One region of the Paenibacillus sp. sgz302191 genome, then DNA from elsewhere that is predicted to be linked to it. Evidence: riboswitches for the same ligand, from Rfam matches in the RefSeq annotation. Region 1 holds a riboswitch; each other region holds the start of a gene.
The links. Region 1 has a riboswitch for cyclic di-GMP ahead of AC3G2T_RS17725 (S-layer homology domain-containing protein). Riboswitches for the same ligand answer to the same signal wherever they lie in the genome.
Positions count from the first base shown of each region.

Region 2: another riboswitch for cyclic di-GMP. It lies ahead of AC3G2T_RS05935 (hypothetical protein); the one in region 1 lies ahead of AC3G2T_RS17725 (S-layer homology domain-containing protein).
Region 3: another riboswitch for cyclic di-GMP. It lies ahead of AC3G2T_RS06835 (putative bifunctional diguanylate cyclase/phosphodiesterase); the one in region 1 lies ahead of AC3G2T_RS17725 (S-layer homology domain-containing protein).
Region 4: another riboswitch for cyclic di-GMP. It lies ahead of AC3G2T_RS00205 (EAL domain-containing protein); the one in region 1 lies ahead of AC3G2T_RS17725 (S-layer homology domain-containing protein).

Region 1 is NZ_JBYLHY010000011.1:184,288-187,507, forward strand. It holds gene AC3G2T_RS17715 (deaminase domain-containing protein) at 1-33, shown strand, start outside; gene AC3G2T_RS17720 (Imm3 family immunity protein) at 48-407, shown strand; cyclic di-GMP riboswitch class I at 1,130-1,239, shown strand; gene AC3G2T_RS17725 (S-layer homology domain-containing protein) at 1,297-2,598, shown strand.
Region 2 is NZ_JBYLHY010000003.1:229,636-232,855, reverse strand. It holds gene AC3G2T_RS05940 (MDR family MFS transporter) at 1-1,165, shown strand, start outside; cyclic di-GMP riboswitch class I at 1,288-1,380, shown strand; gene AC3G2T_RS05935 (hypothetical protein) at 1,472-1,777, shown strand; gene AC3G2T_RS05930 (exopolyphosphatase) at 1,919-2,833, shown strand; gene gloA2 (SMU1112c/YaeR family gloxylase I-like metalloprotein) at 2,971-3,220, shown strand, end outside.
Region 3 is NZ_JBYLHY010000004.1:17,474-20,693, reverse strand. It holds gene AC3G2T_RS06845 (S-layer homology domain-containing protein) at 1-34, shown strand, start outside; gene ilvA (threonine ammonia-lyase IlvA) at 217-1,473, shown strand; cyclic di-GMP riboswitch class I at 1,567-1,653, shown strand; gene AC3G2T_RS06835 (putative bifunctional diguanylate cyclase/phosphodiesterase) at 1,752-3,220, shown strand, end outside.
Region 4 is NZ_JBYLHY010000001.1:41,125-44,344, forward strand. It holds gene AC3G2T_RS00195 (MDR family MFS transporter) at 65-1,573, shown strand; gene AC3G2T_RS00200 (hypothetical protein) at 1,523-1,882, opposite strand; cyclic di-GMP riboswitch class I at 1,898-1,990, shown strand; gene AC3G2T_RS00205 (EAL domain-containing protein) at 2,078-3,220, shown strand, end outside.

The DNA of each region.
Region 1 (3,220 bases):
TATGTGTATTATATAAGAGAATTAAAGAGATAGGTGGAAGGTAGAATATGGTAGAAGAATTAACATATGATGAATTGATGGAGTATGTCCCGAAAGATTACACGAGTTTTATTTCTGATGGATTATCCCCAGGTCAAGCAATTTCAAGATTGGTCGTAGAGTATGAAAACCAAACAGACGACTATGAGGAAACAAATTGGTTGTTCACTGTAATATTGGCAGAAATTTGCGTGCGTAATAATTGCATTAGAGAACATATTGTTAAAAATGCATTAGAAATTATTAAGGATAAGAGATTGATAAGCATCTGGAAAAAAGAAAACATTGATTCTTCTGAACTTAATATCAGGGAACAGTACTTGGAAAATGTTAGGTTGGTCATAGAGGATGAAAATCTAGATTTGTAATGATCTATCAGTAATTTTGTGTAAATTACCAAGCAACGAACAGTGCCACAATGCGAGCTAGCCACCTGTATTGTGGTCTTCTTTTTTTCATGAGTTGATTCATAGAAAGCAACAAAAATAACCATTTTTAGAACCGAGAATTAAAATATGTAGCGGACCAAGTAAAGGTATAACTTGAATATTGAGGAGGAGGTACGAGTGCATAACAAACCCAAGTATGCTGAAACTATAATAGTTCTAGTAAAATACAAAACATCGTATGGTTTGTTGCAGACAAGGAGATATGGTTTTTAGACTTGCGAAAACTAATTGCTTCTTATCTTGAGAAAGGATTTGAAATTTATAATCCTGATGACTTTTCAGACAGATTTAATATTGCAGTCGTAAACGAGGATACCGCGGAGAACTTTCTTAATAAAATTAGTGATTTTGAGGTTGAACAGAAGAATTGAGGAAGTTTATAGAGGTATTTGGGCGTTATATCAAGGCCAAGAGTACGAAGTTATTGAACATAATCCAGTATGTGAGCAGTGCCACAATCGAGCAGCCGATGTTGATAGTCTTTTCTTCCTTTTGCTTGCTCAAGGTGGTAATTGAATAGGTAACCTTTGGTGTGAACTATAAATAATATTGTGGAATTATGTTGGATTATGGGTTAATATGGAATTTGGATTAAATCTAATGTACTATTTTTATAGTTTTAAATACCTAATAACCAAGTGAAATTGAAAAGGCAAACCTGTTCGAAAGACAGGGACGCAAAGCTGCGGGCCTACTTCTATGGGGAGTGTCGTAAGACATTGCTCAAAGAAACGGTAGCCGGGCCACCAAAAGCAGTTGGTTTTTTTTGTTTTGAAGAAAGTAATTTTTTTACTATGGAGGTATAAAAATGAGAGTTCACTTGATTACATCGCTAGCGGTTATTGCACTACTTGGGACTTCAATTCCTGATGTCCAAGCTGATTCAACCGCCGTTTCACCAACGACGAAAACAACGAATGCCGCCGGCACAGCTTTCACAGGCAGCTTTAGCGATACGAAAGGGCATTGGGCGGAGACGACCATCGCCGGCGCGGTGCAAAAAGGATATGTCGACGGATACCAGGATCACACTTTCAAACCGAATGCAAAAGTGACGCGCGCTGAATTTATCAAAATGGTAAATACCGCGCTTCAGATTCCAACCTCAGGTGTAACCACCGGTAATAGTTGGTATTTGCCCTACGTTAACGCTGCGACGAACGCGGGGATATATCGACCGAGCGATTTTATGAGTGGGGACTGGAACACGCCGATGACGCGTCAAGAAATGGCGCGCACAGCCGTTCGGGCTACGACCGCCGACAAGAACATTGATGATACGAAGTGGATGTATCTGGCGGCCAAAGCCGGTCTGATTACTGGCATGGATGATAGCGGCACGCTCGGGGAAGATCAACCGACAACGCGGGCTGAGGCGATAACGACAATTGAGCGTATTCTTACTGTTAAAGGAGGCCATTCGCTGGCTGTCGACGAAAAAGCGGTTGCCAGTGCGGAGCAAGCGATGAACGCTCCCAAAGATCCCTGGGGGCGCGCGATTCGCACGACAAATCTGCCGTCGAATAGCGGTGATTTTCCTTACATCCTACAGGGTATTCCTAATGAAATGTACGAGTATAAACATCCGTTCCAGACAGATTCAATTCGTTTTACAGCGAAAGAAATCATCCATGATTCCAGATACTACTCGAAAGATGCGGTTGACGTTTGGGTTAAACTCGTATCACAGTTTGGTAATCAAATACTGAATGTGGATTACAATACGATAGATCAAAACTGGGTGGATGCTTTCTTACAAACCGTTAATAAACCACAGAACGTAAATCGTGATGCACAAAGGTATGTTGATTGGGTGAAGCAGAATCATATCCGAATTGAAGGCACAGTAACGCCAGAACCATCTATAGTTTTCTTCGGTGATGTTTCACACTATGTACGCTGCCAATTCAGGTTTAAAGTAACCAGTTTTGATGAGAACAAAAATCTGTTTGTCGATATATGGGGACCGAAAAACATTGAAAAAGACGTTTGGTATGTCGGCTATGCAGATGTGGCGATTTCGGCAGAAAATTTTGGCGTTAAAATAATCGAAGAGAAAATAAAATCAGACGCTGCGCTTTTTAAATACAAAACCTATCGAATTGAGTAAATCTCTTCATGGTTATTCGTGAATAGATTGATATGGAAGGAGGTAGGGATACTTATGAGGAAGAGACTCCCCCAATGTATATCTTTTGTACTTTTGATTGTATTCATATTTGCGTTAATCCTACCACTTCCAGCACTCGCATATCCAGTGCAAATTACTATGGATGAACGTTTACATGGCATTCAAATCGACATTACTTCAACTGCCGCTACTACCGGCATTCGGTATCGAACTGTCGGGTGGATGATACATAGTGCTCCGGCATGTAGAGATGGAGATTGCAAGCCAATGAACCTAGATAAAACTGTTGTCTATAACAATGCAGCGAATGTAACTCAATATCCGGACCCGCCAATCCCTGGCGATCCAGTAACAACTACTTTCAAATTTGACGGGGCTACGGTTGATCGGGATTTTTTTGACAGCTTTGACTCTGTCCTGCAGCCGGGGCAACCCATCTATTTCAGCGCAATCATGGAATCGTTCAATGCGTCCGACGGGAGCACAAGGCGCGGACCTTTTTATACACTTCAAGAAATAAAACATGCAGAACCATGGGCCCACCCGGATGATCTTGATGATTATTATGATATACCGGCATCGTATACGCCTTATGAACCCT
Region 2 (3,220 bases), on a different contig from region 1:
TGGAACCGTCATGGCCCGGGCGGCTTCTTCGATGAGCCTGCCGTTTTTGGCGATATATTTGGCCAAGCATACTTCCATGAGCGAGGTGGCGATCGGCGTCGTCATCGGCATGGGTTCACTGGCGGGGACGGCGGGGGGGTTCATCGGAGGCGCGCTTTCCGACAGATTCGGGCGCAGAGTGATTATGCTTGCGGCGCTTTTGGGCTGGGCCGTCGTCTTTACGGGCTTTGCCTTCGTCAAGCTGCCGCTGCTGTTCATGCTGCTGAACATGGTCAACGGCTTATGCCGCTCCTTTTATGAGCCCGTATCGCAGGCTTTAATGGCCGACCTCACGGAACCGGACAAAAGGTTCAAAGTTTTTTCCATGCGCTACATGGCGATTAACGTCGGCGTAGCCGTGGGCCCTTTGCTGGGAGCGTATTTCGCGACGCTGGACGGTTCGCTGCCTTTTCTTCTTACGGGCATCGTATATTTTATTTACCTGGTGACTTTGTGCGTGCTGCTGTCGGTTTTCGGCATCAAGCAAATTGAAGGGGAGAAGAAAGCCCCGGTGACTTTCGCCTCGGCCTGGACCGTTATCCGCAGCGACATTTCTTTCAGATACTACACGATCGGCGGGATTATCGGAGCAATCGGCTATTCGCAGGTGATGGTGACGCTGTCCCAGTATATGCAAAAAAGCTTCGCCGACGGCGTGCAAATGTTCGCGCTGCTCATGAGCGTGAACGCGATAGCGGTGATCGCGATGCAAATTCCGCTGACTCGCTGGGCGGAAAAATACAGCCCGCTTATGGCGGTAACGGTTGGCAACGTCATGTTCGCGCTCGGAGATGTCGGCTTTGCCTTGTCGCATACGACTTTTCTTCTGGTCGTCTCCATGGTCGTTTTTACGATGGGGGAAATTTTGAACTATCCCGCCGCCAGCCTGCTAATCGATAAGCTGGCTCCCGAGCATATGAAAGGAACGTATTTCGGCGCGCAGACGTTTACGAACTTGGGCCATTTTATAGGGCCGTGGGTGGGCGGATTGCTGCTGGTTTATTACGGAGGGCACGTATTGTTCCTCGTTATGGCTGTCGTGACAATAGGCGGAAATTTGTTTTATACGCGCGGATCTCAGCGCTTTCACCGGGTCGGGAATGTGTCTAAAAAAGAACAACTTTGAAAAATGGTTCTAATTACCTAATATAATATTGTAAAATAGGTATAACAGAGTATTCGAATTCGCCAAAACATACCTTATCCTTGATAGTAGTAAAAAGCGATGATTTGACAGCTTTCGATATGGCTCGATAATGGCAAACCTGGCGAAAGCCAGCGACGCAAAGCTACAGGGGCTTCCTTGTTCGTCAGGGGACACGATGCCAGCCAGCAGCCGAAAGTCAGGGCGACGATAACAGTTCCCCCTCCTTTTCAGACGTAGGTGGGGTTTTGCTTATGAAACAATAAAACAAAGGGAGGATCCAGCAGCATGCAGCCTGAATGGATGCAAAATGAAGAAGAAGTAATTACTTCGCTGTGTGGTAACCATGTTGCCCGTCTGGTACCATCCTCGGATGGACCGAAGTTGATGATTAACCGTGAAGAATACGCGCTGAAAGAAACTTGCTGGGATATAGAAATGTTTCACGGCCGGAGCAGCAGCATTTTGATCTTTTACTGGAAGGGTGAAGTAAAGCTTTCCGTAAAATTTCCGCCGTTATCTCAAGTGGAAGCGTTCCTTTCCAGACTATTCCAATGTCTAACATTCAAAATGAGGACGGTTCAGCCTGTTTAGGCTTACCGTTCTTTTCTTTTGCCTGCGGGGCATTCTAAAGATTTGTTGGATTTGTCAAAAATCGTTGTCACTTGTTGACAGTGACGCTATAATAGATGGAAAATAAAGTAGTTCTGCAGGACTAATTGGAGGATACATAACATGAGGTTGATCACTCGTTCGGATTTTGACGGGCTTGTTTGCGCGATGCTGTTCAAAAAATTGAACATGGTAGACGAAATGAAATTCGTACATCCCAAAGATGTGCAGGACGGCCTGATCGAAGTGACGTCTAACGATATTTTGGCGAACGTTCCTTATGTGCCGGGTTGCGGCCTTTGGTTCGATCATCATTCCAGCGAGTTGGAGCGGATGGGGAAGAGGGTCGAGTTTGAGGGAGAGACACGGATCGCGCCGAGCGCGGCCAGAGTCGTATACGACTACTACGGGGGCAAAGCCGTTTTCGGCAATATCGACGATATTATGAAAGGCGTGGACAAAGCGGATTCCGCCCAGTTCAGCCAAGAGGATATTTTGAAGCCGCAGGGCTGGGATCTTCTTTCGTTCATTATGGATGCTCGCACCGGGCTCGGACGCTACCGCGATTACCGGATCAGCAACTACCAGTTGATGGAGGACCTCGTGGAGCACTGCGCAACGATGTCTGTCCATGAAATCATGGAACTGCCTGATGTGAAAGAGCGGGTTAACCGTTATTTTGAGCTGGATGCTTTATACCGCGAAATGCTCGGCAAGTACACGCGTACGGAGGGCAATGTTATCGTAACGGATCTCAGAGGCGTGGAAACGATTTATCCAGGCAACCGCTTCATGGTCTATGCGCTCTATCCGGAGCAAAATATTTCAATCTGGGTCGTCGACGGGCGCAACAAACAAAACTGCGTAATCGCCTGCGGGCACAGCATCGTCAACCGCACTTCGCAAACGAATATAGGCACGCTCATGCTCAAAAACGGCGGTGGCGGGCATCATGTGGCGGGGACGTGCCAAGTTCCTTACGAAAACGCGAACGAGGTGCTGGAGCAAATTATCGCCACGATGAGAAATGACGGTTAAGAATTAACTTGCAGCCGCAGGAAGGGGAGATCCCGGAGAGCGGCTTTTTTCAGTGATGTTATTGCGCAGGTGAATGCGCTGACGTTATGATAATAGGAGATAGGTGTAGATAAATAGAGAAAACGGAGGGATAGGACGTGAATTTGCAGCGAATTCATCATGTAGCGGTCATTTGCTCGAATTATGAAACATCGAAACGTTTTTATGTCGAGCTGCTTGGGCTCAAGATCATTCACGAATCTTATCGTGAGGAGAGAAAGTCTTACAAGCTCGATTTGCAGATCGGTGATGACGGGCAGATCGAACTGTTTTCTTTTCCCGATCCGCCGGAACGCGTCAACCGCCCGGAAGCGCGCGGACTCAGACATCTTGCATTCGCCGTAGCCG
Region 3 (3,220 bases), on a different contig from region 1:
TCTTCAGGACCAGCGACCCCGTTACGTATACTAAATCCTTATGGAACAAGCATGCCGCATCGCCGGTGTGCTTGTTTTTTTTACGGGAAACGGTTCCCGCTTTCCGAAACCCGCCGTGTAAAATTATTCCCCGTGTGCTTCCCAGCCCTGCAAGATATGTTACAATAGGCTTTAAAACTTAATCTTGTGCGAACACGGCAAAAGGAGCAGAAGAGCATGGCTGTAAATGGAAGAGTAGGTCTGGAAGACATCATCAAGGCGAATCATGTGCTCAGCAAAGTGATCGAGCCCTCGCCCCTGCAGCGCAACGAGCTTTTATCGAACTTGTATGAGTGCAACGTATACTTGAAACGCGAAGATTTGCAGATCGTGAGATCGTTCAAAATTCGCGGAGCTTATAATGTCATTCAAAGCTTGTCTCCCGAGGAGCGGGCGGCGGGAGTCGTCTGCGCCAGCGCCGGCAATCACGCGCAGGGAGTCGCTTTTTCCTGCAAGCACTTGGGCATCGAAGGAAAAATCTTCATGCCGACGACGACGCCCCGGCAAAAGATTTCGCAGGTCAAGCTGTTCGGCGGAGCTTTTGTCGAGGTCATCCTTACAGGAGATACCTTTGACGATTCCTCCGCTCAGGCCAGGGAGTACTGCGCCCGGGAGAACAAGGCGTTTATTCATCCGTTCGACGACGCGCGCACGATTGCCGGACAAGGCACGGTCGGTCTTGAGATTATGAACCAGATGCCTGAGACGCCGGATTTTATTTTTGCCACGATCGGCGGCGGCGGACTTGTCTCGGGAATTTCCACTTATGTGCAAAGCGTAGCTCCGCAGACGCGCATTATCGGCGTAGAGCCGGAGGGCGCCGCAAGCATGTCTGAGGCGCTTAAGCTGGGACAAGTCATCACGTTGGCAACGATCGACAAATTCGTCGACGGGGCGGCCGTGAAGCAGGTAGGGCAATTGAATTACGAGATTTGCAAGGAGAATGTCGAGGATATCGTTATCGTGCCAGCCGGCAAGGAGTGTACGACGATTCTGGAGCTTTACAACAGCAATGCGATCGTGATCGAGCCTGCCGGGGCGCTTCCGGTTGCGGCGCTTGACGCATACAAGGAACAAATCCGCGGCAAAAACGTAGTCTGCGTCATCAGCGGCGGCAACAACGACATTGACCGGATGCAGGAAATCAAGGAACGCTCGTTGATCTACGAGGGGCTTAAGCACTACTTTATTTTGAACTTCCCGCAGCGCGCCGGTGCTTTGCGCGAGTTTTTGGAGGAAGTTCTCGGGCCTTCCGACGATATTACCAGATTTGAATATACGAAGAAAAACAATAGAGACGACGCGCCGGCGCTGGTCGGCATCGAGTTGAAAAACAAGGACGACTACCACGGGCTTATCGAGCGCCTCTCGCGCAAAGATTACGGCTACATCGAGATTAACAAGGATCCGAAGCTGTTCAATCTGCTCATTTGAAAATTTCCGATTTACAGCAGAACCGGAAGATTCTATTAGCTAATTTTGGTTAAATATGGTATAGTAAATAAGTCCCAGAAAACTCGAATATTTTTCGAAAAAAGGCAAACTTGCCGAAAGGCAAGGACGCAAAGCCGCAGGTCTAAGGTTGCATTCAACTAGGACAGCTGGGCTGCCGAAGGGTTGAATTATACCTAACAGGTACTACCTGCGGCTATTCCATGTGATGGAATAGCCTTTTCTTCTTTATACAGGTTTGGGGGGAGGAGGTTATAAGCGTGAACGGCGGTACATCATCCAAACGGGAGCGGCATGCAATTAACTTTGCGTGGGAATATTTGTGCCTGCTTGGCGTCAGTCTGCTGACGGCGAATCTGCTTGTCTCGGCATCGTTCCATGCAATGGGCTGGCTGGCCGGGATATTGTTTGCGGGCTTTGCTTGCTCCGCTTTTCTCGTCAAGCGAAAGGCTTCTATTGTTTTATTGGCGGCAGCGGCGTGCGCATGGCTGCTGCTTTCATTCGTGTTTCTTGCGTCCGAATTGTTCGCAAGTTTGTTGACTCATACGGTCCTGTGCATGTTTTTCGTCTACGGGATCCGGCAGTTGGCTGCGTCGCGGGAGCATTATAAGAGCAGGAGCATGGAAATGGAATACATCGCGCATCACGATTCCTTGACGGGTTTGCCGAACCGCAGGCTGTTCGAAGACCGTCTGGAGCGGTCACTGCTGCATGCCAAGCGCCACAATAAACTGGTTGCCGTTATTTTTTTGGATCTGGACCGTTTCAAGCATGTGAACGACACGCTCGGGCACGCTTATGGCGACATGCTCATCCGGCAGGCCGGCCAAAGGCTGACAAGCAGCCTTGGGGAAGAAGATACCGTATACCGTCAGGGCGGGGACGAGTTTACGATTTTGCTGCCTCATATTATGAAGCAGGAGGATGTCCGCCTCGCAGCGTCCCGTATTCAGGCGGCGCTTGAGGAGCCTTTTGTGCTTGAGGGAAGCCCTTTTGCGGTTTCGGCAAGCATGGGGATTGCGCTGTACCCGTATGACGGGGAGACGCCGCGGCAGTTAATGAAGCATGCGGACGAAGCGATGTATGCGGCCAAGAAGCATGGGGAAAATTACCTCCGTTTCTATGACGCAGAAATAAATGCCGAGCCGGCAGGCCCGGAGCGCATGGAGCGGGCGCTTCGCGCCGCCTTGGACAATGGCGAACTGGAGCTGTACTATCAGCCGCAATATGAGCTTTCCGGCAAACGTCTGATCGGAATGGAGGCGGTAATCCGCTGGCACTGTCCGGGGCAGGGGGAAATCCCGGGCAGCGAGTGGGTGCGCGTCGCCGAGGAAACCGGCCTGATGACCGCCATCGGCGAGTGGACGCTGCGAACAGCGTGCCAACAGGCGAAAAGCTGGCTGGACGCGGGATATCCTCCTTTGCGGCTGACCGTCGCTGTAACCGCTTCACAGTTCAGGGACCGAGGCTTCATCGATCTGGTGGCCGACGCCATCAAGGAAACGGGCCTTGAGCCCGGCATGATCGAGCTCGATTTGGCGGAAGACATATCTTCTTCCGGCGTGGAGGAGACCGGCGAGAAGCTGAAGTTATTGAAAGCTTTCGGATTTCGAATCGCCATGGACGATTTGTGCACCGGCCTGTTCACCAGAAGCGGCGCCGACCGGGTGCCGATGGACAGCGTCAAGCTCGATAGCACGATCGTCCGCGACCTTCCCGAAGACGGCGA
Region 4 (3,220 bases), on a different contig from region 1:
TTCAGCAAGCTTGAAAAGCGCTTATGATGGCAATAGTTAAGGAATAGAAGAGAGGTATTGAACAATGAAGGAAAATAACAGATCACTCGTGCTGATCGGCCTGCTTCTCGGGCTTATTTTTGCCGAGCTGGACGAAACGGTCGTATCGACGGCTATGCCGACGATCATCCGCGAGCTGCAAGGATTGTCGCTTTACGGCTGGGTGGCGGGGGTATACATGCTTGCCGTGACCATATTTATGCCCATTTTAGGAAAGCTGGCGGATTTGTACGGGCGCAAACGCGTTTATTTAAGCTGCATGGCTTTGTTTTCTCTCGGTTCCATCATTTGCGGATTTGCGGACAGCATGACCGTTCTGCTGATCGGCAGGGGAATCCAAGGAATAGGCGCCGGCGGGCTGATGCCGTTGGCATTGGTAATTATAGGCGATACGTACCCGCTGGAGCAGCGCGCCAAAATTCAGAGCCTGTTCGGGCCGATGATGATCATTCCACAACTGCTGGGACCGACGCTGGGCGGTTATTTCGTGGATCATCTTAATTGGCATTGGGTGTTCCTGATCAACATCCCGGTCGGGATACTTGCAGCGTCGGTGATATTCGTAGGAATGCGCGAATCCAAAGGGGAGGAGAAGCGGTCCATCGACTGGATGGGGGCGTCTGCGCTCGTGCTGGCGCTGCTTTCCCTTCTGCTTGCGCCGGTGCTGATCGACAATCGGGGCTTGTCCTGGTCATCTCCGCTGATCATAGGGCTGCTTGCGCTTTCGGCCCTGTTTATCGCCCTCTTTATAAGGATTGAATCCAGAACGGCGGAACCGATTATACCGCTGTCGTTGTTCCGCAACCGCAATGTGGTCGTATTGTCGCTGCTTGTGTTTATCGTAATGCTTGGATTGATGGGCGGAATAGCGGCGTTCCCGTTTTTCTCTCAGAACGTGATGGGCCTAAGTCCAACCGCTGCCGGATATTTGACGCTGGCGTTTATGGCCGGGGCGATTCCTTCGAGTATCCTGAACGGATTTCTGATTACCCGGATTCCGTACCGGAACTTGTTTATCGTCTGCTTCTTGCTGCCGATCGTCGGCGTCGGTTTGCTGTCTCAGGTTCATGCTGCGACAACGCCGCTGTACATCATTGTTACCTTTGTCCTGTTAGGACTCGGTATCGGGGCTTTATTCGGAGGAGATAACCTGATCGTTCAGGAATCCGTCGCCAAGGAGAACAGCGGCGTAGCGCTCGGAACCGTTCAGCTGTTCCAGTCGCTTGGAGCGACAATCGGATTAAGCGTCTTCGGCAGCCTGCTCGCTAACAAAATCAAAACCGGCGTTGCCGGGTTGGCCGGCCAGCTTCCTCCGGGCATGGCGGATCATATCGAGACAGGGGGAATTCCCGCGGGGATATCCGCCGATCTGGTAACGAAGATTCAAGCGGTATTTGTGAATTCGTTCCAGAGCATTTTTATCATCGCTTTAGGCTTTATGATCGCGGCTTTTGTTATCTGCTGGTTTCTGAAGAAGGAAGTGTTATCGAAAAAAGAAGCCGAAGCCGTTCCCGCCGCCGAGCTGCAAGCCTGACCATTCGGCAAAATAGAGGTCTGACTGGGTCTGACTGCCGGCTTGCAGCGCCGAGGGCGCTTTGAAGAAGAGGTTCTGATTAGCTTGTGACAATAGGCTAAGGAAGGCCTCTTTTTCCTTTAACGAAAAGGGGGCGTTCATAGCTCCTCCGTTGTCGGATTTTGGCGGATTGTCGGCGGGGGGGCCGAAAAGTAAGCAGCCATCCGAGGAGCCGATAGCACCAGATATTTCATAATTAAGGATTTTATTGACGAAATTTGGTGATACGTGATATAAAATAACTAGGAACTTAGACCTATCATTCACCAATTTAAATATTTCTTAAAGAGATAAAGGCAAACTTGGCGAAAGCCAAGGACGCAAAGCTATAGGGGCTACACGAAAAGGATTCACATCGTATGCCAGCCAGTTTCCGCTTTAGGCCGCTGAGAAGGAACCTTAAAGCAAGGTTTCTTTTTTTTTTGGTCGTTTATGACGGACTAACAAGATAATGAGGTGTGCTTCATGATCGCTTATTTAGTGTCCATACTCCTGTACATAGTACCAATTCTCTTGTTGCTCTACATGATGATCGAAATTTATCAGCGAAACCGGTACAACGGGCTGAATAAAATCGCGGCCTGTTTTTTCCTTGCCACCATGCTGTTTTTCATCGGGAATTTGCTGTTCAGTATCGCCCCGATCCAATACGCGGGCCGAATCGCGCTGCTGCTGTTTTATTTTCCGGCTTTCATCATCATGTGTCTGACGATGCATTTTTGCTTCAGGCTGACGGAGGGATTTCAATCGACTCCGCGGCCGGTTATGACGGCGATCTGCTACAGCCCGTTGGTTCCGGCCTCGCTGGTGTTTTTTCCGCCTCCATGGATAACGGTTCATTTCGTCCAGAACGGCATTTGGAAATACCAGGAACCCGGTGCAGGCCTAACAGCATTGATGCTGGGCAGCACGCTGTATACGGCCGTTGTTTGCATCGTCATCGTGACCGCAGGGTTCAGGTTCGTAAATCAATACGATTTGAACTTGAAGCGAAAGCAGATGCGCACGGTTTTGCTTGGCCTCCTTTTTTCGTTTGTTTGGGCGATAGCGTTTATATTCTTTAAAATGCCGGCTGTTATGCCAAGCGGCGTCAATTTTCCGGCATTAAGCAGTTTCGCGCTCATTATCTTCACTTTTTTCCTCAGATATGCCATGATCAAATATGATTTCCTGCCTTCCCTGGAACGGAAGTATCAGGCTCTGTACGAAATGTCGCCGTTAACGATGATCATTACGGACCAGGATGGAATTATTAAAGAGGCGAATCCGCAAGCGGCGCTGCTTTTTGAATGCACGCAGAAGGAATTGCTTCTTCGCCATGCGCAGGAGTTCATTTTTCCCCAGTCCCACAAGTCCTCGCGTTCGTTCGACCAGCCGGGTTTCGGGGAAGAAACGATCCAGGGGGACTATATCGTCGTCACGCGCAAAGGGGCGAAAAAGTACGTTAAGGCCGAGAGCAAATATTTTGAGGCGCAGGGCGATCTGCTGCAGTATGTGGTGCTGCTCGACGTTACGAAAGCCAAGGCGGCCGAAGAGCAGGCCGTGTATCTCGCTTACCACGATACGCTGACAGGCCTTATGAACCGCGCTCATTTCAACAACGAGCTG